DNA from 4 places in the Paenibacillus sp. FJAT-27812 genome. Region 1 is predicted to be linked to each of the others. Evidence: riboswitches for the same ligand, from Rfam matches in the RefSeq annotation. Region 1 holds a riboswitch; each other region holds the start of a gene.
What was found. Region 1 has a riboswitch for cyclic di-AMP ahead of ADU23_RS15710 (hypothetical protein). Riboswitches for the same ligand answer to the same signal wherever they lie in the genome.
Positions count from the first base shown of each region.

Region 2: linked by a shared signal. The riboswitch ahead of ADU23_RS08210 (C40 family peptidase) and the one ahead of ADU23_RS15710 (hypothetical protein) in region 1 are both predicted to bind cyclic di-AMP.
Region 3: linked by a shared signal. The riboswitch ahead of ADU23_RS13545 (C40 family peptidase) and the one ahead of ADU23_RS15710 (hypothetical protein) in region 1 are both predicted to bind cyclic di-AMP.
Region 4: linked by a shared signal. The riboswitch ahead of ADU23_RS08805 (3D domain-containing protein) and the one ahead of ADU23_RS15710 (hypothetical protein) in region 1 are both predicted to bind cyclic di-AMP.

Region 1 covers NZ_LIGH01000001.1:3,714,273-3,722,025, reverse strand. Annotated here, with positions in the region: gene kdpB (potassium-transporting ATPase subunit KdpB) at 1-1,436, opposite strand, end outside; partial or broken gene kdpA (potassium-transporting ATPase subunit KdpA) at 1,455-3,121, opposite strand; gene kdpF (K(+)-transporting ATPase subunit F) at 3,141-3,206, opposite strand; gene ADU23_RS15715 (hypothetical protein) at 3,343-3,744, opposite strand; cyclic di-AMP (ydaO/yuaA leader) riboswitch at 3,863-4,034, opposite strand; cyclic di-AMP (ydaO/yuaA leader) riboswitch at 4,129-4,327, opposite strand; cyclic di-AMP (ydaO/yuaA leader) riboswitch at 4,723-4,886, shown strand; gene ADU23_RS15710 (hypothetical protein) at 4,893-5,321, shown strand; cyclic di-AMP (ydaO/yuaA leader) riboswitch at 5,367-5,528, shown strand; gene ADU23_RS15705 (hypothetical protein) at 5,534-5,959, shown strand; gene ADU23_RS15700 (hypothetical protein) at 6,059-6,334, opposite strand; gene metE (5-methyltetrahydropteroyltriglutamate--homocysteine S-methyltransferase) at 6,452-7,753, opposite strand, start outside.
Region 2 covers NZ_LIGH01000001.1:1,922,312-1,930,064, reverse strand. Annotated here, with positions in the region: gene ADU23_RS08220 (MFS transporter) at 1-749, shown strand, start outside; gene ADU23_RS08215 (cryptochrome/photolyase family protein) at 890-2,236, opposite strand; gene ADU23_RS08210 (C40 family peptidase) at 2,372-2,848, opposite strand; cyclic di-AMP (ydaO/yuaA leader) riboswitch at 2,852-3,004, opposite strand; gene ADU23_RS08205 (hypothetical protein) at 3,392-3,976, opposite strand; gene ADU23_RS08200 (hypothetical protein) at 4,109-4,924, opposite strand; gene ADU23_RS08195 (M1 family metallopeptidase) at 4,952-6,967, opposite strand; gene ADU23_RS08190 (YwhD family protein) at 7,074-7,598, shown strand.
Region 3 covers NZ_LIGH01000001.1:3,219,838-3,227,590, reverse strand. Annotated here, with positions in the region: gene ADU23_RS13560 (extracellular solute-binding protein) at 1-1,306, opposite strand, end outside; gene ADU23_RS13555 (carbohydrate ABC transporter permease) at 1,349-2,257, opposite strand; gene ADU23_RS13550 (ABC transporter permease) at 2,276-3,202, opposite strand; gene ADU23_RS13545 (C40 family peptidase) at 3,715-4,191, opposite strand; cyclic di-AMP (ydaO/yuaA leader) riboswitch at 4,195-4,333, opposite strand; gene ADU23_RS13540 (ArsR/SmtB family transcription factor) at 4,519-4,884, opposite strand; gene ADU23_RS13535 (copper resistance D family protein) at 5,069-6,145, shown strand; gene ADU23_RS13530 (heavy metal translocating P-type ATPase) at 6,318-7,753, shown strand, end outside.
Region 4 covers NZ_LIGH01000001.1:2,044,919-2,052,671, forward strand. Annotated here, with positions in the region: gene ispE (4-(cytidine 5'-diphospho)-2-C-methyl-D-erythritol kinase) at 1-198, opposite strand, end outside; gene ADU23_RS08780 (small, acid-soluble spore protein, alpha/beta type) at 336-521, opposite strand; gene veg (biofilm formation stimulator Veg) at 712-987, opposite strand; gene yabG (sporulation peptidase YabG) at 1,207-2,091, opposite strand; gene rsmA (16S rRNA (adenine(1518)-N(6)/adenine(1519)-N(6))-dimethyltransferase RsmA) at 2,148-3,089, opposite strand; gene rnmV (ribonuclease M5) at 3,093-3,641, opposite strand; gene ADU23_RS08805 (3D domain-containing protein) at 3,767-4,915, opposite strand; cyclic di-AMP (ydaO/yuaA leader) riboswitch at 5,164-5,347, opposite strand; gene ADU23_RS08810 (TatD family hydrolase) at 5,531-6,304, opposite strand; gene ADU23_RS08815 (HD domain-containing protein) at 6,322-7,620, opposite strand.

The DNA.
Region 1 (7,753 bases):
GCGATTGTAGCAGCCGTCAGCGGATTGTCGCCCGTACACATAATCGTTTTGATGCCCATCTCGCGAAGCTGCTCGAACCGTTCCTTCATCCCCGGCTTCACGGTGTCCTTCAAATAAATAACGCCAAATATTTCATTGTCCACCGCCACAGCGAGCGGCGTTCCGCCTAAAGTGGCGATCGTATTCGAAATTTTTTCCAGATCGGAGGGAATGGTTCCTCCTTGTGCCGATACCCATTTGCGAACGGCATCGACAGACCCTTTGCGAACATGGCGTCCATCCGTCAAATCGATGCCGCTCATCCTTGTTTCTGCCTTAAAATCTATAAACTCGCCGCCTTCGGCTAGCGATGCATCATAGCTCAAGCCTTGCTTTTTCATCCATTCGAGCACGGATCTTCCTTCTGGCGTTTCATCCTTAAGCGAGCTGATCGCGGCCCATTCCGAAAGCGTCTGTATGCTGCTGCCTGCGACGGGAACAAGCTCGCTTGCCATCCGGTTGCCGAATGTAATCGTACCTGTTTTATCCAAAATCATCGTGTTAATATCGCCTGCCGCTTCAACGGCTTTGCCTGACATCGCCAGCACGTTGAACTGTGTAACCCGGTCCATGCCCGCAATCCCGATTGCGGATAGCAGACCGCCAATCGTCGTTGGTATCAAGCACACAAGCAGCGCGATCAATACAGGTATTTCTAATTGGATATCCAAATATTTAGCGATAGGCTGCAGCGTTACGACGACGATCAAAAAGATAATCGTCAAGCTCGTCAGCAGCGTATTGAGCGCGATTTCGTTTGGTGTCTTTTGACGTTTTGCGCCTTCAACGAGCGCAATCATCCGGTCGATGAATGACTCGCCGGGCTCGCTCGTCATCCGAACCTTAATCCGGTCGCTAACGACCCTTGTTCCGCCCGTCACGGAGCTGAAATCGCCGCCCGCTTCTTTAATAACAGGAGCTGATTCCCCCGTAATAGCTGATTCATCGACCGAAGCCAAGCCTTCAATGACTTCGCCGTCGCCGGGAATCATCTCGCCTTGGGAGACGATGACGATATCGCCCTTGCGCAGCTCCGTCGATGAAACGACGGTTACAGAGTCGCCAAGCAGCTTGTTCGCGCTCATTTCCTGCTTGGACTTCTTGAGCGAATTTGCTTGCGCCTTGCCCCTGCCCTCTGCAATCGCCTCGGCAAAATTGGCGAACAGCAGCGTAAACAGCAAAATGAAAAATACGGTTAGATTAAAGCCGATTCGCTCCTGCGAATCAAAGTAAGCCGGGAAAACCGCCATCAGCAGCACGATAACCGTACCTGCCTCGACGACAAACATAACCGGGTTTTTCATCATGACAGCTGGATTCAATTTGACAAAGCTATCAAGCACAGCGCGTTTTACGGCATCCGCTGACAGCAGCTTCTTCTTCTGATTGCTATTCATTATCGTTCACCTCATTCGTTAGCGGAGTGTTAAAAATTCTGCGACCGGCCCAAGCACGATGACCGGCAAAAAGGTTAGCGCACCGATTAAAAGCACAGTGCCGATTAATAATCCGGTAAACAATCCATTATCGGTGCGGAACGTGCCAATCGTCTCCGGCACAGTCTGCTTGCGTACGAGCGAACCCGCAACGGCCAGCATCGCAATCATCGAAATATAACGGCCGAACAGCATAACAAGCCCGGTACTCATATTCCAAAAGGACGTGTTGTCTCCTAATCCCTCAAACCCGGAGCCATTGTTCGCTGCCGAGGATGTAAATTCATACAGCACTTGGCTTATGCCATGAAAGCCTGGATTCGTGATGGCTCCCTTGCCCAGATCCGTCATAAAGGCGATTGCTGTAGGCACTAATATAATGAAAGGATGTGTAAGAATAGCGACCGCAATGAGCTTCATTTCCCGCGGCTCTATTTTTCTACCCAAAAATTCCGGCGTTCGTCCAACCATCAGCCCGCATATGAAAACGGCGAGTATCGCATACATAAGCATGTTGATGAGGCCGACGCCCTTGCCGCCAAAGACGACATTCAGCATCATTTCGCCAAGCGGAACCAGGCCGCCGAGCGGCGTAAGCGTATCATGCATATTGTTAACGGTACCGGTCGTTGCTGCTGCCGTCACCGTAGTGAACAATGCGGACTGCGCGATGCCGAACCTTACTTCCTTGCCTTCCATACTGCCTTGCGAAGCATCGATGCCAAGCGCGCTCATCGCTGGATTGCCTGTTTTCTCTGACGTGTACGCTACGCTCAAGAACACGAGGAACAGGCACATCATCGCAGCGAATACGACCCAGCCCTGCTTTTTGTTTTTGGCGAATAAGCCGAACGCATACGGCAGTGATGCCGGCAATGCCCACATCGATAAAATTTGGATGACGTTTGTCAAAGGATTTGGATTTTCAAAGGGATGCGCCGAGTTGACGCCAAAAAATCCGCCGCCGTTCGTCCCCAAATGCTTGATCGATTCCAGTGAAGCGACAGGACCGATTGCAATTTGCTGCATCGCGCCCTCTAACGTTTTGACCGTCAAGGTTGGATCAAGTGTCTGCGGCACATGAAGGGCCACGAGCACAAGCGTAATAACAAAGGATACCGGAAGAAAGATCCGCGTATGTGCCTTGACGAAATCCTCGAAGAAGTTACCGATCGTTTTCCCTTTGCTTGTAATGCCGCGGACAAAGGCAATCGCCACCGAGAAGCCCGTTGCCGCTGACGTAAACATCATCATCATGAAGAGAAATACGATAGGGAGCTCTCTCCGCTGTAATGCTGCAGGTTCGTATTTGTGATAAAGCTGATGACCGTATTAAAGGTAAGCGTCGGCTCCATGCTTCCCATCCCATTTGGATTAAACGGAAGCGCGTTTTGCAAACGCAGAATCAAATAACTGAAAGCTACCAATATAATATTGGTTGCGATAAAGCTAAGGGCGTACATTTTCCAGCTCATGCCCTCGCGCCGTTTTAAACCAATAATTTTATAAATCAGCCGCTCAGAGCCTCCGAACACCTTGTCTAACCGATTTTGCTCATTCGAGAACACGTGATAGACATAGGTGCCTAACGGTTTTACTAGCAATATCAGAATCGCTATGACGATCAGCAATTGCAAAATATCCATTGTAGGTAATCCTCCTCCACTAAAACTTTTCCGGATGAATTAAGGCATATACGAGATAAACGAAAACAAACAAGGCCATTGCCATTACGATGATCATTGGCTTTCGCCCCCCGTTTGGTCGACAACGCTGCCGCACCAAGCTAAAAACCCGTAAAATAAACCGAAGCAAGCCAGCAAAGCGACGATCATATAAACATCTAGCATATTGTTTTCCTCCTGTATTATTTGTGGCTTAATAGAAAACCGACTTCGCCGTTTTGAGAATATACGATATGGTCTGCGCCCAGCCCTTTATAAATCGCCCGCGGATTCCACTGCTGCGTGATCACGTAGATCGGCTTGGCCGTCCATATCCGGCAGCAATGGACGAAGCGGCAGCTAAGCGCGAAGCTGCTCTCGAATATGAACACTTCACGAATCGGATAATGCGGCGGCTGCCAGCTTTGGCGATCATTCGTATTGATGTAATGAACGTTCATGATCCCCTGCTTGCGAAGCAGCTTCTCCTCCTGCTTGCTATTTGTCAACACGATAAATTTCATTTGATGAAACATTAACGTCCGTATAAATGATTTGCCAGATTCGTTGAACCCCGCAACGATAATATGCTCTTCTACCAACACCCGTATCCTCCATTTGGCAAAAATAGCAACAAAAAAGAAGCCTTGGGATAAGAGGTACCAATCCCGCGGCTTCTTATACCCCGCAGCTAAAATAAGCCGCGGGAAGCGCGATGGCTGTTGCCCCTCTCGAGTACACTTACGAGGTTAGCTGTCGGATTCGGGCCTGAGAGTTGCCCTACGCCTGGCTGCTGCCAAGCGATTCACCCCATGAAGCAGCAAGCGTGCTTACACGCCTTATGCTTCGTTGGTTCCCCCGTTCCTGCTGGTGCAGGATTCAGTAAATTTTAACCATTTTCTAGCAATTTCCCCGTTTTTGGGCAGTAAAAAACCACAGAGGCCTATGACACTCTGTGGTCGACTTTAATCGATCACAAGTTTCATCAATCCTCTCCAAGTCCACGCTTACGAGGTTAGCTGTCGGATTCGGGCGGTGAGAGTCGCCCTACTTTGACCGGTGTCCATGGCACCTGTCAAAGATTCACCCCTGCTCTGCGGCCGTTCGACTCTCACATCGAACATGCGCAAAGCTTATTTAGTGGTTCCCCCGTTTTCCGCATTCACGGAAACTCAGCGATCAGTAAATCGAAACTTATTAGTAAATCCTGTATCGAATCTTACTCCTCGCTATTGACACTGTAAAGAGAGTCCGCTGGCGAATTTAGCTAATTTCAGCCCTGCAGAACGTTTCGCAGCGCTTACATAGAATTCGATCTCGATATATCTCACTATTTCTACGCTTTACTCCTATTTTCGAAAATAGTGTCATTCACCCAACCACCGTTTATCAGTGCGAATTATCAGATTTTTCAAAAGGAGAGATTAGAAGAGGATGAACGAGTTTTTCGGTGAATGAAGCTGTTTTTACTGCATAAATGATTGTATATCTTGCAAAATGGCTTTACGATGCCCAATCCCGAAATACCACTGTTTTACAATAATCACAATCGGGTTTACTATAGACGGCAAGCCGATTTAGGCTAACTATTATCGCTGAATTTTTCATTTGAAAAAGCGGGGGAACCAATCGCGGACGGCAAAACAGCTTGTTCGCATGGGGTGAAACCGAAGCCAATTCGCTTCGGTAGGGCGTCTCTCTAGCCCGAATCCGGCAGCTAACCTCGCAAGCGAATTTGAGGAGAGATTATTGAATGACCACGCAAGCAGACATTTTTTCAGAAAAACTAGCAGCGCAGCCTGCAGACTCTATTATGATCAAACGAATCGAAATGTTTGTTCTGCCCTCCGTTTTGCCCGAGCCTTCCAGCTACCGGATTTGTCTCAAGGTGACGAGCGACATAGGCTTGGGCTGGAGTGAATTATTTATAAAACGATCCGAAAAACCATGCGACTGGACTAGATGGAGCAGCATGCTGCTTCGGTTCATCGGCATCTTCCCTCTCGCCGCGCCCTCCCTGCTCCAGCGGAATTCCATGATTAAGGACGAGCGCCTTGTGCATTTATTTGCTGCCGCGGCACCGGGCTTAGTCGGTACTCACTCATTTTGTCCATTCCGTAATCATGACTGGGATGAGGCTGTTTTATTCAAACAAGCAATCTCATACATTTCATTGTTTTAAATCAAAAGATTTACAGATAAGCAATTAAGGAATATAATGAAGAGTACAATATTAACGCTGAATTTTTCGATTGAAAAAACGGGGGAACCAACGCGAACGTTAACTAACGTCCCGCAAGGGGTGAATCCAGGGACTTGTAATCCTGGTAGGGCATTCTCTCTAGCCCGAATCCGACAGCTAACCTCGTAAGCGAGCAAAGGAGAGATTTATTCATGTTGACCAATTGTGCAAACCATCTGCACCATTTCACGGAACAGACCCCTTCTTTATCCGTCACACGAATCGAGCTATTCGTCATCCCTGCTCTCGCAGTCGATTCTGCAGGCTATCGCATTTGCCTTCGTTTAACAAGCAATCAAGGATTCGGATGGAGCGAGCTGTTTGCTAGCGATACCGAGGATTCGATTGACCTGGAACGTTGGAGCGATCTGCTTCAGAGCTTTATCGGCAGCGTCCCTCTTCCGCCGCTTCACCATTTCCAATACGACAAAACGGATGAGGACGGACGTATTCTCGACCTATTCGCCTCTGCAGTCAATCATGTTCTCGCACATTCCGCCGATTCGTCTCCGTACAACAGCGATCTTGAAGAATCTGTTTTGCGTCAACGCTCTGTCTCCTATGTTTCTTTGGATTAAATGATTTTATTGCAAAAAAAAGACAGTCCAGAACAAGCAACTAGGTTCTGGACTGTCTTGCTTTTTGCCTGCTATGTCCTCAGCTTCTGCAATGCCCGGTCAAGCAGCATCTGGCTGCCCTTCTCCGTAATTAGTACTTTGCGAACCATTGATGATAACATCCGCATGCCACCTTGTCGCCTCCACATAACGGTCATGGCTGAATCTGACCACATCAAGATATTCTTTTATCGCTTCTTCCACCGAGTAGCGCTCAATCGACAAAGAGTCATTCAAGTCCTCTAATACCTTATCTATGTCAACAGCGGACGGATCATTGAAGTCTTCATAGGCACTCCCAGTGAATTCCGCTACCGTTATGACGACCCTCTCCAAGCATACTGAATTCACTCCTATTTTAATACATGAAGGATCGCTTGTCCCCTTACTCAGCACGAAAAGCCCGCGCTCTCCTCAGAGAGGCACGGGCTTCTTTGTTTCCGGTCGATAAGCTTAGATCGATGCTAATGCGGCACGCTGCTCTCTAACTTTGTACGTTGCCAGCATCATGTTGCGCAGCGAAGCCACCGTTTCTTCCATGCCGCGCGTCTTCAAGCCGCAGTCAGGATTGATCCAGAAGAGGGCAGGATCAAGCACTTTAATCGCACGCTCGATCATGCTGACCATTTCCTCAACGGACGGCACGCGCGGGCTGTGGATGTCGTATACGCCAAGGCCGATCCCTTGGTCATAGGTGTTCTCCTCGAAGCTGTGAATCAGCTCGCCATGGCTGCGTGACGTTTCAATGGAAATAACGTCCGCATCAAGCGCCAAGATCGAATCGATAATGTCGTGGAACTCGCAATAGCACATATGGGTATGGATTTGCGTCGTGTCGCGCACATCTGATGTGGACAAGCGGAATGCATGCACGCCCCATTTCAAATAAGCATCCCAGTCGCTGCGCTTAAGCGGCAAGCCTTCACGCAGTGCCGGCTCATCCACTTGGATCATCTCGATGCCAGCCGACTCAAGCGCTTTTACTTCCTCGGACAATGCCAGCGCGATTTGGTATGCCACTTGCTCGCGCGTAATATCGTTGCGGGCAAAGGACCAGTTCAATATCGTAATCGGGCCAGTCAGCATCCCCTTCACCGGACGATCCGTTAGCGACTGCGCATACACGCTTTCGGTTACGGTCATTGGCTCGGTAAATACGACATCTCCGTAAATAACCGGCGGCTTCACGCAGCGGGAGCCGTAAGATTGTACCCAGCCGTTCTGCGTAAAGGCGAAACCATCCAATTTCTCGCCGAAAAATTCAACCATGTCCGTCCGCTCAAATTCACCGTGAACGAGTACGTCAATGTTAAGCTCTTCTTGGATTTCGATCCAGTTTTTAATTTTTCCATTAATGAAGGAAGCGTAGTCTTGCGAGCTAAGCTCATTCTTTCTCCACTTCTGCCTTGCTTGACGCACATCCAGCGTTTGCGGGAAGCTTCCGATCGTCGTTGTTGGCAGGAGAGGCAAATTCCATTTATGCTGCTGCAGCTTCTGTCTTTCTGCAAAAGGCTTTTGCCTAGCGGACGGATGAGCGGCAACTGCCGCCGCGTCTGCTGCTTGGCGATTACGGGCTGGCGATACCGACAAATTGTGAATCCGCTCGCCGTTTAGCTTAAGCTCCTCAGCACGAAGACCCGCTGTTTCCGTATCAACGGCAAATGCCGCTTCGCTAAGCCATACGATTTCGTCTAGCTTCTCCTCAGCAAAAGCGAGCGCTTCACGCAGTTCAGCTGGCAAATTATTTTCGTTCTT
Region 2 (7,753 bases), 1.8 Mb from region 1:
TAGCTGCGATGGCGGGCATCACATTTGTTCTGTGGCTGACCATGTCGTTCGGAGAGCTGGATGATCAGCTAGCCTATAACCCGCGAACGACGCCTGCGGCAGGGGATACGAACGATGCTGCAAATTCGGTTGCTGCGGCTTCAGAATCATCTGCTTTTTTTGGTTATCCGCGCAAAGCGCTTCCGTTTCTGCTGTTATCAGCGTTGTTTTTTATGATTTATGTCGGGATGGAGATGAGCTTCTCCAACTATTTGCCATCGATTCTAGTCGTCCGCTCAGATGTAGGAGAATCCAGTGCAGCCGCCGCGCTCAGCCTGTTCTGGGGAACGATGGTGCTTGGCCGCCTATTTGCGGGCGTGCTGGCCGATCGTATGGGATACTCGCGTTATCTGCTTATCGCTACGCTGGGAGCATCGGTTGTTTTTGTGTTTATGGCGATCATGGGACAGCTCAGCTGGATGCTGGCTTTAGTCGCGCTAAGCGGCCTGTTCTTCTCCGGCATCTTCGGCATCGCGCTTGTGTATGCCAATGAGCTCATTCCGGGAATGACCGAGCGGACAACAAGCTTGCTGGTCGCATGCGGCGGGCTTGGCGGGGCTATTTTTCCGAGAGTGACGGGCTGGTTTATGGATCAGTTTAACGTCCAGTCCACGCTTTGGTATATAAGCATTCTGGTTTTGTTGATGCTGCTTCTGCTCACGGCAATGCTCGTACTGGGAAGAAGAGAGGCGCAGCGCGCAGTTCGTTAATTTATCCTTTAAAAATATAAAAAAGCCTCCACGTTCGCTGTTTCAAAGCGGCGGTGGAGGTTTATTTATTGTTACATACAGAAAAAGGAAGGCTTAGCCGCATTCCTAACGGAACCTGAATCGGATAGATCAAGCGCCAGCTATTTGAGGATAGTCTTGTACACTTCAATGGCCCGCGCGCGCGACGCTTTTAGATCCACGATAGCGCCGCTTTGCGGCTGATGGATCTCCTTGTCCGATAGATGGGCGAGGTGAGGGAGCCAGCGCCGGATATAGCTGCCGCTGGGATCATGGGTGCGCGACTGCGTCTCGGGATTCATGATGCGGAAGTAAGGCGCTGCATCATAGCCGAGCGAAGAGCACCACAGCCAGCCCCCGCGGTTAAGCGTATTGTCATAATCGCTTAAGTGAAGACGGAAGTACTGCTCCCCGAGCGTGAACGGGCACAGCAGGTTTTTCGTTAAAAACATAGCTGTCACCATTCGAAGCCGATTGGGCAGCTCTCCCGTGCGGTTCAGCTGCGTCATGGCTGCGTCGATGATCGGGATGCCGGTGGCAGCCGTAGACCAAGCTTCCAGATGGGCATCCGACAACGGGGACAAATCCACCAACTGCTCGTAACGGAAAAAATCTTCGTGGTACATGGCTTGGTACAAGTAGAAATCACGCCATGCAAGCTGGCGGATCCATGCCTCGGCGCCGGGCAGGCCCTGCGTCAGCTCGTACGACTGCCGTGCTGAGATGGCGCCGGTGTTCAAGAAGCGAGCGAGCCTGCTTGTATGTTCCTCAGCGTAAAGGTCACGGCTATCTGCATAGGAGGCAAGGCGCTCGCGTATAAATCGGTCCAGCTTGGCCGATGATTTCTGCGAGCCTTCAACCTTGGTGCCGCCAAGCGCATGGGAAATGGATTCCGGCAGCGCGAATTGCTGAGCGACCACGCTGTTTATTTCACTTAAGGTCGAGAGCTCCTCAATCGTCGTCTCGCCCATCGGGCTGTAGTGCTGAAGCATATAGCTGCTCCACATGCGATAGAAGGGCGTAAATACCTTGTAAGGTTCTTCTAAACGCCGAGCAAACGAAGGAAATGCTTCCAAATCGGCAAGCGGTGCGTCAGCAATCGGCATCCAGCGGCGGTCTAAGCCGCGGACAGTCCGCTGAAGCCGTTCATCTCGCTGCCGGGAGTATGGCGTATAGTCGGCATGGACGATGACCTCATCTATCGGATGCGCTTCTAGGAGCGCTTCGGTAATCAGAGCGGGATCGCCATGCAGCACATGCAGCTCCTTCCCCGCTTTTGAATAGCTGTGGAGCAGGGAGGCGGCTTGCGCCATGAAATTACGGCCGCTGTGGCTGCTTAGCCTGCCGCCGTCCGTTAAAACAGGATCTATGATTAGCAAATGAATGCCCTGCGTGTCTTTTTTGCTCAAATAATCAAATGCGCGCAAATCTTCCGTGCGCAAATCCTTGCGATGAATAAACAAATACATATGAGACTGCTCCTTTCCTATTGCGGCGGAATAACAGCAAAGCCGCAGGTCATTTGTCGCTTGAGGACAAACAACTGCGGCTTTGCTGAATGAGCCTACCCTGCAACTCTCGAAAACGAGAGGGATTAGGTTACTCTATTGTCCGTCGGCATATGCCTGGAAAGAATCCGCATCCATGACACGACGTGCAGTTACAAAACGATTTTCATAATAAGAGGAGTTAAGTTTGTCTGTCACAACGCCTCTGCTAGAAGACGAATGCGCGAACTTGCCATCTCCTATGTAAATGCCAACGTGGGATACCGTGCTGTTGTTTCCGCCGACAGTGTCGAAGAATACAAGGTCTCCCGGAATAAGGTCCTCTTTAGCAACCTTTTCTCCCGCTTTTGCTTGCGAACCGGATGTGCGTGGAAGCTCGATGCCCATTTTTTCGAACACATAGCTCGTAAAGCCGGAGCAATCAAAGCCTTTCGACGACGTTCCGCCGCTTTTGTACGGAGTACCAATAAGATCATTGATGAAGCCGTTTAGTTTTGAGTCTGCGAAAGCGCTCCCAGCCTGGAAAGCGAGTACGAGAACGAGACCCAGTAGTAATGCGGTAACCTTTTTCAATTGTGAAACTCCTTCCAATGCCGACGAGGTTAGCTGTGGGGTTCGGTTGAAGGCTCCCTATGACTCCTCAGGCGCTGACAAAATGTCAGACGTCGGAATCAATTCACCCAGAGTGGTTCCCCCGTTTTCCAATAGGAAATTAGGCCGTTTTTTATTGCTCTTGAGAATTATTCGATTATTTTCATTGATCTCCTGCCTTTACTGACTATTTCTAATAATTCTCATGTAACCTTTTGACTATTTGATTCGTTTAACCGTTTTTTGTGTAATATAAACGCTCATTAGTAGTTCTTTTTAACTAAATGCAAGGACTCAATTTCATTAATTATGTGGATGGCGCGTAAAATATACCGATTTGTCCCCTTGGTATCATGGCTTTTAGACTAGTGAAAGGGCAAAAAAACGGCGGTGCAGCAGTATTTTGCGAACGAATATTAAAAAACTCTCATGTAGGCAAATTACGATTTGCGAAAAGAAAAATAGGAGCCGTCCTCCAAGATGTGCAATCTTGAAAGACGACTCCTTCTATATAAGGACGTGCTATTATTTTGCGGTAATGATTTTTTCGGAGATCAGCTGTGCGTCCTCGTTCTTTTGCTCCATCCAGAACCGCAGCTTGTATTTGCCTGCGAATTTAAAGTCATAGGAGACAAGCTTCGAGCTGAACCAGAACGTATCCTTTTCGACGAATTCCTTGAAATCATCATCGGACTGGCTTCGGCCGTCAATGGTTGTTTCTTTATCATTCGGATCAACGATAGTGACCTTGAATTCAGAGATGGCAACGTTTAAATTATCGATTTGAGCTTGCACCAAAAATTTCTGAACCGTCCCTTTGTCCACCTGTCCGAACATCGTGCGCTTCTCATTCATCAAAAACATATGTACGTTAGGCTTCTGGATAACCAGCTTCTTCTCGCTGCCCTTCCACTGCGTAAAAGCCTGCAGGGAATCGCTTAGCGCGCGAATATTGATATACACCTTATCATCAACTAATAAACCGTCTTCTATGGTTTGCTTATTATTAAAAAGCAGCGTTACTTTTTGAAACAATTTGTCGGCTGCAACCAATGAACCGCCCGATAAGAGCAATACCATGGACAATAAAATCAGTTTTTTACGCATCATTTATGTGTATCCCCCATTGTTCATTTACTTTCATTTATATATACAGAAATACCATGATTTAGTTGCGGTCTATTTCGAAATAAAAAAGCCTTCGCATCCACAACGGCTTGTGGATGCGAAGGCTTCTTCACGTTAGGTTTGTTTCGTCTGCAGATAATCGTACTGCGCCGCTATGGTCCATACCTTCATTAGTGTTTTGATAAGGTAATAGCCTTGGTGAAGGATCAAGGCGAACAAGCCTGCCCATACCATCGATATGCTGGTAACCACAAGCCCGGCGGCGGCTCCAATTCCCCACATGATGAGTGAGATGGCTGCGTAGGAGAGGAAGTTGCGGAGAGCCTTCCATAAGGACCGGAAGACGCCTTCGCCTGATGTGGCGCCGATTTGCATGGCTAGAAACAGCAGATGCAGCACCGTACCCCACAGCAGCCATAGCCCGGCGCCAGGAAGCACCGTTCCAAGCAGGTCTGGAATGGAGCTGCTCTGCAGCAGCGCATCGAGACCGCGCGGGAGCAGCCACCATGCAGGAGCCAGCGATAAGACGCTTTCTATCCAGTAGAGCAGGACAACGGGCTTCCAGTTTTTGCGAATGCCTTCTAGAAACCGCGTTCCTCCGGCCAATCTTGTCTGATTCATCGAGTAGAACAATCCGGCGTTGAACAAGGGTGTAAGCAGCATTCTCAGGAGCATAAGGCTGCCAAGCGTCCATACGTACGGAGTAATCAGATCGGTTTTGAACAGCTGGAACTGGGCTTCAGTCAGGAAGAGATGGGCAGCGGCCTCAGAGGGATAGGCGCTCGGATATCGCCGCAGCAGCGGCGTTACGACCGAATCAATGAAGCGGTAGAGGAAAAACCCCCACAGCAGCTGATATAAGAATAATAAAATAACGAGATAGAAGTGCTTAACCGCGAGTTGCCAGCCTTGCTTCACATGTATCTTCATCGTTAATCGCTCCTTGAACGCAATTACTTACCAGCTTAGCGACCCGAGCAGCCCTTCGAGCAGTTTGACGACGCCAATGCTCCACCTCGTGCGCTTATCCTCCGGCAGCTGAGCCTGCATATAGTTGTTGATGAGTTTGTTGTCGAGAACGTTGCTGTGACCCGGATCGACCATCGCCCATTTGAGCGGCGCGGAATGCAGCTGCGTGTATTGGATGTGGGACTCCTCGGCATTCCAAAGCTTCACGATTTTGGTGCCGTCTGTGAACTGCAAAACGACCTTGATCTCGCCATTGCTGCCGCCGTTCTTTTTGACGAGCACGACAGACTCGTACATGTTGGCGCCATCTTGCTTAACCGGACGGACGTGAATCGATTCAACCGAGAAATCGGCCATCTGGTTGTCATATACATATTGGCTGAAATAATCATGCCATTTCGTCTTTGTCACCGACTCAACCACACGCTGGAAATCCGCTGAGGAGGGGTGCTTGAACTTGTATTTTTGAAAATAGGTCCTTAAAATCTTTTGCATCGTTCTGGAGCCCACTTGGTTCTCGATGCCGATAAGTACGAGCTTCGCTCTCATATATACGTTCTCGGCGTATTGCGTATGGCTGCCGTATGCCCAGGACGGCTGTTTGAGCGGCGCGGGGTTGGTCATATAGCTGGACTCAACGGGCAGGTTCGCTTCCACGCCGTACGCGGTCTCCATCACCTTGTCCTCGGCGTAGGATGTAAAGCCCTCGTCCAGCCAAGCCTCCTCAAATTCATTGGAGGCCACCATGCCGTACCAATATTGGTGACCAATCTCGTGCACGACCGTTCGCTCCAGATCGTAGCCGGGATTTTCGCTCTCGGCTGAAAATGCGGTCACGAGCGTAGGATACTCCATGCCGCCGGCGCCATTTGCCCCTTTTGGAGGCACGACGATCGACAGCGTGCTGTAAGGGTATTCCCCATACCATTTGGCGTAGCTTGCGAGTGCGGATTTGGCGGCATGCATGTAGCGATCCTTCAGGGCGGCATGGGATGGATCGAGATAAAGCTTAATCCGAACACCGGGAATGCCCGTATCGGAGTAGGCGGTTTCCTCATAGACGAAGTCCGGCGACGCCGACCAAGCAAAGTCATGAACGTCATCGGCATAAAATTGGTAGATTTTCATCTGGTCCTTGATCTCAATGGCCTTCGTCTGGAAGCCGGTTGCCGCAACCGTGTACGCTTCAGGCACTTTAATCCGGACGCTGTATATGCCAAAGTCGCTGTAAAATTCAGAGTTTCCATGGTACTGATGGACGTTCCAGCCTTCGGCTGTTCGCCCTCTTGTGCCGGCTGTTTCGTAAACGGCGATTTTCGGGAACCATTGCCCCGCCATTACAAAATTGCCGGAGTAGCCCATCCTTGCGAATACCTCTGGCAGCTTCACCTCATACCCCATGCGCAGCGTAACGGATTTGCCCGGGGCAACCGGCTCCGGCAGACGTATTTTGGCGAGGGTAAAATCGTTCGCGTTGCCGTCGTCGGGCTGTACGTATTGCAGACGCGGCAGGAGGCTCTCGCCGTTAAGCGTTTCTAGCGTAAGCAGCTTCATATAGCCTTGGCTGTTCGTGGTTGCTTTGTCCTGGCGCAGCTTGCCGCCGGATTCCTTCATAAACGTAGATTTGTCTGAGTTGAAGGCGTTCGGGTAAAGATTGAAATAGAGCTCGGACACTGTTTTTTTGCCGGGATTGGTCCAGGTAACCGTCTGGTCGCCATTTAAACCTTTTGCATCATCAAGCAAATGAACGTTGATATGGTACTCAACGACACGTTTGCTAAGCGCTTCCGGTTTAGGTGTCATGACCGTATTTGGCTCCTGTACAAGCGGCGGCTTGGCCGAATTTTGAACAGGGGCTTGTGCTTGCTTGGCTATGGCGGCGGGGGCGAAAGCATAAGTATATTGGGATTGCCAAGCAGTCCCGAAGCCTTGCTGCACAGACAAGCCGAGCAGCACAGCTGCGAGTATTACGAATAAAATTTGTTTGAAATAGCGTGGAGTCATTGAACGTTTCCCTCCCGTTGACAAGCATCTACAGCATGTATATGTTTGCTTTTCAAGGATTATTAGCTAAAATGGAATTATTGTATTGGGGAAGGTGTGAATCCGTATGACGGAAGAACAAGGGCAACCGGTCGAACCGGAAAAGAAGGAAAAGAAATCACTGTCGCTCAACGTAGTGAGCAGCAAAAAACATAAAGGTTTTGGAGCAGGCACGATCGATTTGAGCGCGGTAGCTTGCGTAATTATTGACGATGGCGTCGCTTATATCGATGTTGGCGCCATGCATGCGAAGAGCAAAGTAGAACGCGGCATTAAGTTTACGCCGAATAAAGAGGATACGCCGAACGGACGCCAGTGCTGGATCGTATGGGTGGCGGTCGACCGCAATGAGGAAGGCTCTTATTATGCGGGCGCGACGGCATGTGAGATGCTGATCGACTCCGAGGCACGCCGCGGGTGGAAGATCTTGCCTGATCACGTAAACAAGCTGGATCAAGCGCTTAAACGGAAATATAATTTGGGCGAGCTTGGCGGTGTCGAGAAAGCGGCGCTTCGCAAGCTGCTTGTAGAGCATAACCTGGAGTGGTGGGACCGTTCTCCGGAAGAGCTTAAGCAAGATTTGAACGTATAACGGCGGGCCTTGACGGCATTTGCATAGGCAAAAAATGGATGAGAACCTCATCGTTCGTAAAGCTACTCTTGCGAACCGTGAGGTTTTTCCGCGTTGTTAAAGGCAATCTAGAAATAAATAAAAGTTTTTTGGCAGCATGTGCAGGGTATGGGCGA
Region 3 (7,753 bases), 490 kb from region 1:
GCGTAAGGATACCGTAGTTTGGCGTAATCGTACCGCGGTATTCGTCACGGTCGCCGCCGCCTGGAACCGGAAGCCATTCTTTCTCATGTTTTTCTTTGTCCTTATATTTCCAAAGCAGATTCTCTGGCCCTTGGCCAAACAATGTAGCGCCTTCATAGCTGTACAGATAATCTACCCAGCGCATCGTTGCTTCCGGTGCGGGGTTGCTGCTCGTAATCGCAAACGTACCGTTTGCCGAAATACCAGGGTGTTTGCCGTAAACAGGAGAATCGGCTATTTCGCTTTTCACAGGCGTCATAAGCGGGTTATCCTCGCTTGGCTCGCCGCCTAGCGTAAAGTAAGGGAAATAGTCGTTGAACACGGCAACTTGATTGTTTTTCCCTTTCGCTTTCTTCTGCTCATCCGTCTGCGAGAATGTCTCATGGTCAAGCAAATCTTCTTTCCATAGGCGGTTCAGGAATGTCAAATATCCTTTGTATCCTTCTTCTTGCGGCGTGTAGTGTACTTTTCCGGCCTTATCCGCATATACGACCTCGTCATAAATGCCCCAGAAGCCGAGGAAGTACATGCGCAAATCATTCAGTTTCACAGAAGTGAGCGGAATTTCATCCTTTTTCCCGTTACCGTTTGCATCTTCATCCTTAACGCGCTTCAGATAAGCATATAGCTCTTCTGTTGTTTTAGGCTCTGATGCCCCAAGGGATTTCAGGAATTTACCGTTGTACCACATCGGGCCGCGGTACCACACGGCAGCCAAATCGACTGTAGGCAGCGCATAAATATGGCCGTCTGGCGTTGTGAATGACTTGCGGATATCGGGATGGTCGTCAAAAATCTTTTTGATATTAGGCGCATATCCCTCATCAATATATTTTTCTAAAGGGATAAGAACGCCTTGTGTACCGTAAGTCACTTGTTCTGCTGGCTTAAGGTCTGCTGCATAGAACATATCCGGCAAATCGCCGCTCGCAAATACGAGGTTCTTCTTGGTAGCAAAGCTATCAAGCGGGGCGTTTTGGAATTCAAGCTTAATGCCTGTCAGCTTCTCCATCTCTTGCAGAACAGGCATCTTGTTCCAATCGGCAACGCCAACATCCTGAGACATCATCTTGAGCGTGATGGGCTCGGTTACGACAGGAAATCCTTCTTTGTTCACCCCTTTGGCCTCATTGGAGGTTGACGCCTCTTTGCCAGCATTGTTGCCGCTTGTTTTCCCCTCGTCATTCGCGGAACCACAAGCTGTTAATACGGAGACAAGCAGCGTGAGGCTAAGCAAAACCGATGATGCTTTCTGTAGCTTTTTCATCCAAAAACCCTCTCCCTTTTTTCATATCATTTATGAGCAAAATCAGCCCTTAACGGAGCCAATCATGACACCTTGCACAAAGTAACGCTGAAGAAACGGATAAATGGCGATAATCGGCGCAGTCGCCACGATAATAACGGCGTATTTGACCAGCGAAGCGATCTCTGCCTTGTTGTTGAGAGCAGATGCGCTCGCCGCATCGAGTGCGCCCCCGCCTTGAGCCGACATCTCCTGCAGAACAAGAATCTGGCGCAGGACAAGCTGCAGCGGGTATTTAGCGGCATCGTTCAAATAAATAAGTGCCGAGAAGTAGCTGTTCCAGTTGCCTACGCCGTAGAACAAAGCCATTACGGCAATGATCGGCATCGACAGCGGCAAAATAATTTTCATGAACAGCCGCAGGTTGGTACAGCCGTCAATCTGTGCGGCCTCCTGCAGCTCTTTTGGAATGGAGGATTGAAAAAACGTGCGGGCTACGATAATGTTCCAAATCGATGCGGCTGACGGTATGACAATCGCCCACATCGTATTGACCATTCCGAGTTCCTTGACGAGCAAATAACTTGGCACCAGGCCGCCGCCAAAAAACATCGTAACCATAAACATGCCCATAAAAAAGTTGCGTCCCATAAAATCCTTGCGGCTTAGCGCATATGCCGCTGGCAGCGTCACCAATAAATTGATCGTCGTTCCAACCACCGTATAAAGGATGGTGTTGCCGTATCCGGTCCAAATGCTCGTGTTCTGGAATACACGCTGGTAGCCTTCAAACGTAATGCCTTTGGGCCATAGCCACATCTCGCCGGAACCGACTAGCTTAGGATCGCTTATAGAAGCGCTGATCATATAAATAACCGGATAAGCTACGACAATAAAAGCCAAGAACACATAGATATAGTTGCAAATGAGAAATACTTTGTCCCGTCCGCTCTCTTTAACGGCGCTCGTCATCGGTCGCACCCCCTTCTTTTACCACAAGCTGTTTTCATTGGTACGTCTTACAATCTGATTCACCACAACTAACACAAACGCATTAATAACGGAATTGAACAAGCCGATCGCGGTCGAGAAGCTGTACTGGGCATCGACAAGGCCTGAACGATACACGAATGTCGAAATGACATCGGATGCTCCCATATTCAGCGAGTTTTGCAGCAATAAAATTTTCTCAAACCCTACTCCTAGAAGACTTCCCATATTTAAAATTAATAATATGGTCATCGTCGGGACAATCGTCGGAATATTAATGTGACGCACCCGTTGGAACCGTGAAGCTCCGTCAATAATCGCTGCTTCATGCAGGCCTGGATCTACGCCTGATAGCGCTGCCAAGTATATGATCGTACCCCAGCCTGCGCTTTGCCATACACCTGAGAGCACATACATCGTCTTAAACCATCTCGGATCAGTCAGAAAATCAGGTGCGTCAAACCCTAGCCATTGAAGCAGGTGCGTGACAATCCCTGACGAAGGCGACAGGAACGTAATGATCATACCCGCCATAACGACGACTGAAATGAAATGCGGCGCATAAGTGACGGTCTGAGCCATCTTCTTAAAGAAGCCGCCCTTAATCTCATTGAAGGCAAGCGCCAGAATAATCGGAATCGGAAACCCGATAGCCAGTTCATACAGGCTAATGCTCAAAGTGTTCCATATCAAGTCCCAGAAGTAATAAGAATCAAAAAATCGGACAAAATGATCAAAACCTACCCAAGGGCTTCCTAAAATCCCTTTTGTCGGTATAAAGTTTTTGAACGCAATTTGTATGCCATACATCGGAAGATAAGAGAAAATAAGAAAGTAGAAAAAGGCGGGGGCGATGAATAGATACAGCTCCCAATTTTGAAACAATCTTTTCCCCACTCTGCTCTTCATCTTGCCCGGCTTCAGCATGCTGCCCGTTGCAATACGTTTAACCTCCTGCATAGAATCACTCCTTCCCCGTTTCGTAATTATTGTTCTTGTTTGTGTTTGGCGATTAGGATTTCACAAATGCTATCGCTTACAATTACAACGATAGCCGACAAACGGAAAACCCGTAAATATGTCGTTTTCCATCTTCATGAAAGCGCATAACTCTTATGAAGATATATAAGGAAAATAACTAGTCCGACTATTCCGACAACAACGATTATGTGTCATTTTTGTCCGAAAACCCCCGGTTTTACTGCATCCGCAAAATATACCAATCGCATTTAAAGCGGCTGACACCCCTTCGGGACAGTCAAAAATGGTGAAATCAAGAATGACATGTATGCGTTTTCATAAAAAGCTTCAAAAAGCGCCTCCAAATTAGCCAGCCGCTTGCGCTACTTTGAAAAGGCATAAAAAAGAGGCCCCGCAAAAGTTCGATGAACTTCTGCACAGCCTCTTATTCAACCTCTGCGGTTATAACCTGCGGCACCTTACTTCGACTCCATCATTGCCGCAAAAGCATCCTCTGTTATTACTCGGCGTGCCGTTACGTAACGCTTCTCATAATAGCTATCGCTCAGCTTCGTAATCGTAACCCCTTTGCTTGTAGAAGAATGAGCGAACTTTCCTTCTCCTATGTAAATGCCTGCATGGGAGACTCCTTTTCCGCTTGTATTAAAAAATACAAGATCTCCCTCACGCAGCTCATCTTTATTGACCTCAGTACCCGTCTCGGATTGAGACTGGGATGTTCTTGGCAGCTTCACATCAAACTGGTTAAAAATATGTAAAATAAAGCCCGAGCAATCAAATCCTTTATTCGTTGTGCCGCCCCATTTATACGGAGTTCCGATAACATCGCCTACTGAAGCGTCAAGCACCGAGCGCTCTGACTTCTCAGCGAGCACGCTCCCTCCGCCAAGCAATAACATGATGCAGGATAAAAATACGACTAAACTTCTTTTCAAAGCTGCTTCTCCCTTCGCTGCCTACGAGGTTAGCTTATGGGTTCGGTTGAAGATCCCTATGCTGTAGGATAATCCTTGAGCAATTCACCCTAGGTGGTTCCCCCGTTTCTTACAAAAACAAAGAATTAGGCACGTAAATAGACTACATAGTATAGTTTAATTCGATTGTTTCAGCCATAATCCTCCAAAATCTATATTAGAATCCTTTCATTTTTCATTATCTTTCCTTTTGGTTTGTCAAATAGTTGATTTATTCATGCCAAAACTGTGCTCGAGCTAGCCGATAAAAAAAGAGTATCCGTATTTACATACAGTTACTCTTTGCTTTTAAGCGTGCTCCAAATGCTTCAAGGTTTGAACAAAAATCTCTTTGACATGGTCATCATCAATGGAGTAATAAACCGTCTTGCCTTCCTTGCGGCGCTTAACGATTCTCACATTGCGCAAATAGCGAAGCTGGTGGGAAACGGCGGACTGCGCCATGCTGAGTACGAGGCATAAATCATGCACGCATAACTCATGGTTCAGCAAAGCATGTATCATTTTAACCCTTGTAGGATCACCTAGCGCTTTAAAAAGCTCAGCCAAATCAACCGCTGTCTGCTCCTGCAGCTTTGCTTGATTTAACACATTCAGATTCATATCGGTGCCTAAACAAGTATCGTCGCATTGTTCTTCCACTACTCGATCCATCTCTCTTTGCCACCGCCTTTATATTCGTACTTTTCATTATATCAGAAAGATTACGTTTAAGGCAGTCTATCCTTGTATATCAAATTTTCGGTCATTTGTCATATGAGCATACATTCATTTATTGCCAATTATGATATGATGCTTTAGAAACTAACCATCGAAACGGAATTTGGAGCTGGTAACCTTGTATATTTACTTTTTCGAAACACTGCTTTATTTGTCCTTTGCCTTTACTGGCGGTTACATATGTCTTTTATTCGTTCCTGACCGCTCAAAGCCAGCCATTAAATATCCAGTGGACTTATTCCAATACGCGATTCTCGGCATTCCATTATTCTCGTTTATGTCAATCATACGAACAACGATTGTCCTCAGCGATTTTGCCGAAAATATGTCCTTTGTGCAAATTTTGCTCATCGTATTAAAGGATTACAACTACGGGAACGCATGGATCTGGAACCTTATCATCTGTACGGTCATGTACATGATCACGGTATTAAGCGGCTTTCAGCATAAGTGGACCAAGTGGCTGCTTGCCATCACCTGGATATGCAGCATACTTGCTCACGGATGGGCAAGCCACCCGACCGGTTTCTCCGCCACATGGGGATTTCTCTCCCAATCCATCCATGTCGCTGCCGTATCGATTTGGCTTGGAACGCTTCTCTTGGCAGCATGGTTCACAAGGGGCGAACTGAGATGGAACGCTTTTATCCGCTGGTTTACGCCGCTATCGATTGTAAGTATGGCGCTTATCATAGCCGCTGGGCTAGTGATGATGTCGCTTATCGTTGACGGATATATCAATTCATGGGGCATCAATTACGGCGAAGCCCTTCTGCTCAAGCATCTTGTCTTTCTGCCGCTTCTCCTTCTTGGCTTTATGAACGGTTTTCTGGCGAAGCTAACGAATAATGGCAAAGATGAACGCAAGCTGCTATGGTGGCTTCGCCTTGAAACGTTTGTAGCCCTTGCGGTTCTTATCATTACAGCCTTTATGGGCGTACAGGAGCCCCCGCATGAAGACGAGTTTGAGCTGCCGACGCCTTCTCCGTTATTTAAGCGGCTGCATGGCCAAATGCAAACCTTAGACCTGCAATGGAGCTGGGGTTTTGCGCCGCTTGCGATGATCGCACTCGGGCTCATTGCTCTGGCTATGCTGATTCCTCTATATAAAAGAGAAAAACGCGGCCTATTTATCACAAGTATGTTAATGGGTATATTGCTTCCGTTCCTCGGTATACTCTTATCTGTTAAGTAAAGGCACGAGATCATTTCCTGCGAATATGATACCATCGGACTGTTTAGAAACAGCTCGATGGTTTTTTTATGTTTTTATGTCACATTTGGGGAGAATAAGTTTGACATAAATGTTGGATTCGCATATTATATGAGCAAGTATTCATATATTGATTTTGAAAGAAGGCTAACGTATGAATGAATATCGCATAAAGGGGCTGTCCTGCGGCGGATGCGCCCTCCGTATGGAGGAAGAGATCAAGCAATTGGAGCATGGCGATGATGCAAAGCTTAGCTATAACTCAGGAAAATTAACGGTTAATCCGCAAATTTCCATGGTCGAAGTCAGAAAAATTTTAAAATCGGACAATGCCTACATCGAATCGAGCGCGGAATCAAATACCGAGCACAATCATAATCACCATGATCATGACGGTCATACGCATGATGGACATGATCATGGTCATGACCACAGCCATGAAGACGGCAATGGGAAAATGCTGAAATTGCTCATTACATCCGGCGTTGTTTATGTCGCGGCATTGCTGCTTGACGGCGTACTCGACAAACAAGCGGTCATTATTTTGTACGTGCTTGCGACGATTATTAGCGGCTACACCACCTTTTTCCGCGGACTCAAAAACCTATTCAAACTAAAATTTAATATCGATACGTTAATGACGATTGCATTAATTGGCGCGGTTGCCATTGGCGAATGGAAGGAAGCTACGCTCGTTGCCATTTTATTTGGGCTTAATGAGCTGCTCGAAGGGTATGGAATGGAGAAGGCGCGGCGTTCCATGGAGGCTTTACTCCAAGTTGCCCCTAAGGAAGCCTTAAAGCTGGACAACGGCCAAGAGGTGATCGTTCCGATCTCCTCCCTGCAAGTCGGCGACTTCGTGAAAATAAAGCCCGGCGAGAAAATCCCATCGGACGGTACGGTCACAGACGGGAAAAGCTCGGTGAACGAGGCTGCGATTACGGGAGAATCGCTTCCGGTTGAGAAGGAATCCGGCGAGCCCGTATTTGGCGGCAGCATTAACAATGAGGGACTGCTGGTCGTTCGAATCGATAAAGCGTACAAAGATTCTTCCTTGGCTAAAATACTCCATCTCGTGCAAGAAGCACAGGAAACCAAAACGCCAACTGAACTCTTTATTAATAAATTCGCCAAATATTATACGCCGCTTATTATGCTTGTTGCAGCGCTTGTTATGCTTGTGCCTCCGCTCCTCTTTCAAGGAGATTGGATGACATGGCTTTATCAAGGCTTATCGGTACTCATCGTTGGCTGCCCATGCGCACTGATTCTTTCCTCCCCCATTGCGATTGTTTCGGGAATTACGAGAAATGCACGCAACGGCGTACTGGTCAAAGGCGGCGTGTTCCTAGAGCAGCTTGGCAAGATCGATACGCTCGCTTTTGATAAAACAGGCACTTTAACGAAGGGCGAACCGCATGTCGCTCAATTGGAAGCTTATGAAGAGGAACTGTTTTTCCAAGTGGCTGGAGCGATCGAGAAGTCCTCTTCCCACCCGCTGGCAAAAGCGATTATGAAGGAAATAGACAGCAGAAGCATCATCGTGCCTGAACCGGATGAGATTCAAACGCTGACTGGCCGAGGGATTAA
Region 4 (7,753 bases), 1.7 Mb from region 1:
GTTCTTCTCGTCTAGAGGTATGTAGCCTACTTGGCTTGAAATAATAATAGTATCTCTAGGGAGCTCTTCCATTTCAAGTCGATCTGCAAGGTCAACCATCGTCATAATCATCTCGACTTCATGGTAGCCGTCATCACGCTTGCGGAGCACATCGAGCAATAAATTAATTTTGGCAGGAGCTTTTTCATAAATTTTCATCCGATAAGTTCACCCGTTCGTTCGTAAGCTTAAGCATCATTATATCAAACGAACGCAATAAAAGCTAAGAGATGACAAACGGTTAATTTCCGAATGCCAACACCTTAGCTTTTGCCTGCATAAATATGACGTTCCGCTTACGGCTGATTCGACTTTGCAGCGGCTTGCTCGGCAAGCTGTATCGCACGCTTCACCATGTTGCCCGCGTCCTTCGCACGAATGCTGCCCCAGCCTTCTTGCTGCACCGTATCGTAAAATCCAAGGTCCTTAGCCAGTTCATATTTCAACTGCTCTGACATCACTCCACGTCTTCTGCGGCCCATTCCATTACCTCCAACTCCAAATTAACGATAAGCATATAGGCTGTCACTATTGCACAGGTAGTATGCTTCAAATTGAATGGGTCCATACGCGCTGGAATTGGCTCACGCCCGAGAACACTAAGTAAGTTTTTTAATAAAAAAAAAGCGCAGATTTCTCTGCGCTAACATGCCTCACTAGGCGATATATAATCTATTGTTGCAAATGGGCAATACGGACTTGACCTTCATCATTGCATACGGTCACTTCCACCGACTCGGTCAGTATATCCGCATAACTGTAAGAGACACGCTTGAACGCATGTTGCTCTTCATCCAGCTTAACAATGAAAACAGAAGGGTAGGTTTCTTCCAACGTGCCGGTTCGTTCGATGGTCTTTCGTCGGCCACCGTTCGCTCGAAGACGGATTTTGGAGCCAACATGAGCTTCCAAACTGCGTTTAATATCCAATAGCGCATTTTTTGCCATTGTCCACTACCACCTCTTTCCTTGTCCATTATAACTAAAAAAAGGAGGCTTGTCAAACAAAGCAAAATATTATATCAGCCGGAATATTTACTTGTCAACGGTGATTTCACCCATTTTAAAAAAACTGTGTATGAAATAGCAAATAATATACATATTAAGAAGTTGCTTCAACCTTAAAAAACAAAATAACGCCTAAACGGCGTTATTTGTTTTACTGATTTACTGCTTTAACATAGAAGAGGATTCCGTTATTTTAGGCTTCGGCATGCCAACGCGGAAGCGTCCCATCGTCTCAATGCCGCCTACACCATCGATTCCGCTTATCGTGCCATGAATAACGTCAGCTAAGTTGATCGTGTCTTTAATCGACGTATAGCTCGCTTTAATGGCTATATAAACGGGATCGAGCGCATGAATCAAAATACGTCCAGGCGAGCTCGCAAAGTTGGAGCCTACCTGAAGCAATGCTTCAAAATGCGATTGGCAAGCACCCGCAATAACAATCAATCCGTCGCGATTCTTCTCGTATTCACGAGCAACGCGAACCGCATTAACGAAATGCTGTGAGTTTTTGTAGCTGCTTAGGCTGTATAGGTCCATTTGTGCGCGGTTTTTCAATACACCGTCATGTCCGGTTATAACGACGATATCCGGTTGGATTTGAGGCAGCAGTCGGTACAGCACATCAGCCATTTGGGATTCATGCACATGAAGGCCATGCGAAGGAACATGCATCGTGTTGTACAGCTGCATGCTCTTCTTCAAATAGTTACCGTCGCCATCGAGATGAAGAACTTTTCCTGGCACTTCAAAAAATGGCTGGCTCTGCTGCATCGCATGCCGAATATTATCCTCGTTCTCAATCGCTTGACGTTCTCGTTCAGAGTGCATACGTCTTAAGGAATCATTTACTTTTATTCGAACTTGCTGAACCGCGCTTGTCGATTCTGGATCGCGTACGACCGACAGATCTGGAATCGGAGCATCCGCAAGCAATCGGTAGTCCGTGCCCTTCAGAACAGCAGTTTCTGTACGAACAGCTTCAACCTTAAATAGCACGTCACCGCCATACGATTTGCGGACGACCAGGTCCCCTTGCTTCATGGGTAAATCACCTCTTCCTCTATCCTATGGGCAGATAGAGCGAATGGTGAGTATTTTTATGACTTAACCGCCTGAGCTCCCCAGCCCGCTTCCAGCATGCTGCGGCTAATCCGCGCAAATTCCTCAAGCGAAAGCGTCTCGCCGCGCCTTATAGGGTCAATTTCGTTCTTCAGGAGCATCTCCGTCAATGCCTCACGCCGTTCCTTGCCTACAAATGCAGTCAGATTGTTCGCAAGCGTCTTCCTGCGCTGTGCGAAGCTCGCTTGCACGACACGGAAAAAATGATCCTCGTCCGGCACATCAACGGCCGGCTTATCGCGCAGGGATAGCTTAATAACAGCCGAATCCACGTTTGGCTGCGGAATAAACACCGTATGCGGCACCGTACAGACAAGCTTAGGCACGCAGTAATATTGGACAGCCACGCTAAGACTGCCATACTCCTTGCCTCCTGGCTTCGCTGCCATCCGCTCAGCCACTTCCTTCTGAATCATCACGACGATGTGCTCAAGCGGCAGCTTCTCCTCAAGCAGCTTCATCAAAATAGGCGTAGTCACATAGTAAGGCAAATTAGCTACGACACTGACGCCCGTTACATCGGCAAATTGCTCTTCGAACAGCTGCTTCAAATCAAGCTTCAGCACATCGCCATGAATGACCGTGGTATGCTGCTCTTCAGCCAATATATCCTTTAAAATCGGAATAAGCCGGTTATCGATCTCGACCGCCGCCACCTTGCCGGCAGCTTGCGCAAGACGCTGCGTAAGCGCGCCAATCCCGGGACCGATCTCAAGCGCTCCCTTCGTTTCATCCAGCTCAGCTGCTGCAACGATATTGTTCAAAATATTTTGGTCAATCAGAAAGTTCTGCCCTAGACTTTTCTTGAAAGAGAAGCCGTATTTGGCAATAATCTCTTTGGTCCGCTTTGGCGTTGCTACCTCGAAGGGTGCCGATTTCACCGCAGCCTTGCTTTGCTCATTTTGATCGTGATCGCTCATTTCCTAACCCCCCAGTTCCTCTTCCATTTGCTTAAACGCTTCTGCAAATTCCACCTTGGAAATGCGAAAGCTTGTACAACGCTTGTAGAACTGCTTGCCGTTTGCATAACCGATCCCGAGTAGCTTGCCCATAACCAAGCGTCGATTAGAAGCGTCTGGATGAACAATAAGCCCCGCTTCCATTAAATCCTCAAAGCTAATCTCTCCCGATTCGTCAAGCGACTCTGTACGGAGCTCTGAGAGTGCCGTGCGAATCGCATCCGGGCTTGCATTCTCAATGCCGATATCTCCCTTGTACAAAGCTTGCTCCTGTGGCAAAAAAGCATGCTTGCAACCGGGCGCGTGACGCGCAACGATTTTGCGAATTCGCTCTCCCGCATGGTCGGGATCTGTAAATATAATAATGCCGCGGCGCTCGTTCGCAAGCGCAATTCTTCTCAGCACGTCCTCGCCGATAGCCGAGCCGTTCGTCTCTATGGTGTCCGCTTCAACCGCCCGTTTTATCGCTGCGGTATCGTCTTTACCTTCAACGACAATGATCTCTTTGATCATCAAGACCATTCCCTTCAACATAAACTCTTATAAACCCGCAAACATGCAAAAAGAAGAGGCGGTGCCTCTCCTTATGATGGCATATTTAATTGAATATTACGATAAGATGATGGTAAACCCGCATATTAGCTTGACGTTGGTTTATTAGGCCCGAGCACGTAAACGGTAAAGCCCTTCTTCCTGCCAAACTTATTTGCCGTTTTGTTGCTATCGAAGTATACGTCGATTTTGTTTCCTTTTATCGCGCTGCCCGTATCCTCAGCCCGGCGGAAACCGATCCCTTCAATATAAACCCACCAGCCAATCGGAATAACCTTTGGATCAACCGCTATCGTTCGTCCTTCTTTCACACGGGAGCCAGATGCTGTAATCCCGTAATCCGGATGGTCGGAATCTTTACCTGTAGAAGCGACACCTGCCGAATAGGCAGTCAGCGTGAAGTTCTTAAGTACGGTCTTGGCCTTGAACGATACACCGCTCTTCGTAAGCGTTGCAACGCTCTGGCTTTTGTTAGAGAGCACAGAAACTTTTGGCTCAGCCTTCTTCGTTCCGATAACGACAACCTGGTCAACTGCAGCGGTCTGGACAACCTTGCTGACCATCTTCTTCGAAATGAGAATGCCGTCCTCGTACTGCTTCTCGATATGTTCAACAATAAGGCCTTCCTTACCGGTTTGCACGAGCTTTTCCTTGCCCGCTTCCAGCGTAGGATCTTTCTTCTTTACGATAGAGTACGGCATGGCGCGCTCGGATTCAGACACCTTCGTGTCGACACGTACGACCGTTACCGTTAATTCCGAATCAACTACCGTATTAAGCGGAGGCATTACTTTATCATGATTACGAACTGGAATATTTAATTCCTCGATCGCTGCCTGCACTGTTCTCTCTGTCGTATATACAGTAGAGGTCTTGCCATCAGCTTTCACAATTACCGGAATCGCTTGAGTAACCTCAATTCGATCTCCGTCCTTTATTGCCGCATTAAGCGGTATGGACACCTCATCATGTGGTCCAATTGCGATAGCTTGTTCATCCAGTAGGCGTTGCAGGACCCATTGCTTCGTTTCCACAATGGTTTCTTGTCCGTTCACTACTACGGAGACGCTTTTGACAGCCGTTCCGTACAACAACACCAAAAACATGAAAGTCATAGCGATTGAGATAGTAGCACTCAAAAGAATCAAACGCAAGTTTTCACGCTTCCATCGCAATGCGAAAGACATGCTGGATGATCGTTTCCCATGGGTGTCCTTAACCTGGAGTATTCCCACTTCATCGGTCCTCCTTCATAGCCCCGCCGCCAAGTGTTACGCATGATACAACTGACGCGACTATAGTATATTGGCGTGCAAGCACGCAATCCAGTACTGCTATCGATCCTCCCACCCCCATCTTTAATCCCTATGTCGACAAATTCCCGTTTATTCGAAAATAAAAAGAAGCCGTCGACAGAGGATCTGTTTCGTGGCTTCCCGGTAAATGATTACACTGGGATACAGAAAAATGGATGCACGAGGTTGATCACTCTCTATGAACGCTTACGAGGTTAGCTGACGGATTCGGGCAAGAGAGACGCCCTATTCGAAAACGCAATGCTCATGGCAAAGGCTCCGAAATTCACCCCTTGAAGAATTCAAAACACGGTACAAAAACCCGTATTTGGTTCCCCCGCTCTCCAAATGGAGATTAAGCGCAAACTGGAAATCCAATACAAAATGTAATGCTCTGAGTTGAATCATACCCTCATACGAGGTGAATTGTAAAGATACGATAAAAGACGATTTAAGCGAAAAAGGTGGATAAAGACGGAAAAATTAAGCGATAATCGCTATAAAAATTAGTTTTTACGCAATAAAGGTCTTAAATTCTCTCTGGTTCTCTCGTTTTCAGACAATACCAAAACATTTTTTTCCGTTTTCGGTCGTAATTGCGCCTATTTCTTCAACAGATTTGCCTAATAATTCGGCTGCTGTCTGTGCGACGAGTGCCACATACGAGGACTCATTTCGCTTCCCTCTGAACGGATGAGGAGCCAAATATGGAGCATCGGTTTCAATCAAAATTTTATCGAGCGGAACCTGCTTAAGCACCTCTTTGGGTACCCTTGCATTTTGGAAAGTAACCGGCCCTCCGAACGAAATATAAAAATTCATATCCAGGCATTGTTTTGCGGTTTCCCAGCTGCCTGAGAAGCAGTGCATGACCCCTCCAACCTCGGCTGCATTTTCCTCCTGCAAAATCCGAATAACATCCTCATGCGCATCGCGGTTATGAATAACGATAGGCTTGCCTACTTTGCGGGCTAGGCGGATTTGCTCGCGGAATACACGCTGCTGAACGTCTTTGGGTGACGTGTCCCAGTGATAATCCAAGCCGATTTCACCGATAGCAACAACCTTCTCATGTGCGCAAAGGCGCTCGATCCATTCTAAATCCTCGGGAAGCATGTCGATGCTATCCACCGGGTGCCAGCCAACAGCCGTATAAATAAAATCATACTGCTCAGCAAGCGCGATCGTCGTTGGGATGGTTTCACGGTTAAAGCCGATATTAAGCAGCATGTGTACGCCTGCATCCTTCGCGCGCTGAATAACCTCGTCGCGATCCTCGTCGAATTTATATGAGTCTAAGTGCGTATGGGTATCAAAAAGTAATGTCATGTTAGTGTCAGGCTCCTTTAGTCGAGTTTAAACAATTTTTTCAACGAATCGGGTATCAGGGAAATATTTTTTTTGAGCGGCTCTTCCGGATAATACAAGTGATACTGGCCTTGATGCAGCCCCGTAATCGAGCGAACGATGTCGGATTTGGCAGATATTTCGCTTATTTCATCTTGCCCGTCTAACAACAAAATCGGCGCTTTTTCTTTCTTTTCTCCTTCTTTTTTGTCCGGTCGATATACGTCATAAGGAAGGTCAAACGGGAAGTCAATTTCCATATGGTAATCCGGATTCATTCCTATAGAAGAGAAGCAATGGCCGATCTCATTCAAAAGGTCCTCATCCGGATTTTCGATCGTTATGTACTTATATAAATGGCGGTTCATAAATCGATCGCATAAATCGCTTAACAGCGAATCCTGCTCCTCTGCCCACTGCGTGAAAGCGGTCTGCACGAGTGCTTCATCCAGCTTCAAATAATCTTGCACCGTAATCGAGTTGTGAAGCAATCCTTTTAGTGAGCTCGGCATCCAATCAAATGTGTAGCCACCCACATAAAGCTCCTGCGCTCTACGAAATATTTGACGTAAAATAATCTCAGAGCTTCTTGTAACTGGATGGAAGTAAATCTGCCAATACATTTGATAGCGAGACATCAAATAATGCTCTACGGCATGCATTCCGCTTTCTTTCACTACAATTTGCCCTTTATAGGGACGCAATACCCGTAATATGCGCTCTAAGTCAAAGGTTCCATAGTTGACACCGGTATAATAAGCATCTCTAAGCAAATAGTCCATACGGTCAGCATCCATTTGACTTGAAATGAGACTTACGACGATGGGCTTTGGATATGTTTTTCGGATAACTGCAGCAACTTGCGCGGGGAACTCTTCCGATACGGCCCGCAGCACTTGGTTGATTTCCGTGTTCTCCAGTATGATTTTGCATGTCCACTCTTCATGATCCGTGTCGAATACTTCTTCTAAGGAGTGGGAGAACGGGCCGTGACCGACATCATGCAGCAGCGCGGCACAAAGCGAGACCAGCCGCTCCTCGGCAGGCCAATCGGGATAGCCGTTACGCTCGAATTGAGAAATAATTTTACGCGTAATTTCATAGACTCCTAGCGAATGTGAAAATCGGCTATGTTCAGCACCATGAAAAGTTAAATACGAGGTTCCTAATTGGCGGATTCTTCTCAATCGCTGGAACTCTTTCGTATTGATTAAATCCCAAATCGTTTGGTCCTGAACATATATATAATGATGGACAGGGTCCTTAAAAACCTTCTCTTCGGTCAGCTGTTGCTTCATCGTCTCTCATCTCCTTTGTTCATATTTTCGACACATTAAGTGAAACTATTGTCGAATAGTGTCGTAAATTAGTTTCCAAAATGTCGAAGCTGTTGTATTCTATTACAGAGTAATATGAGCCTTGTGTATAGTC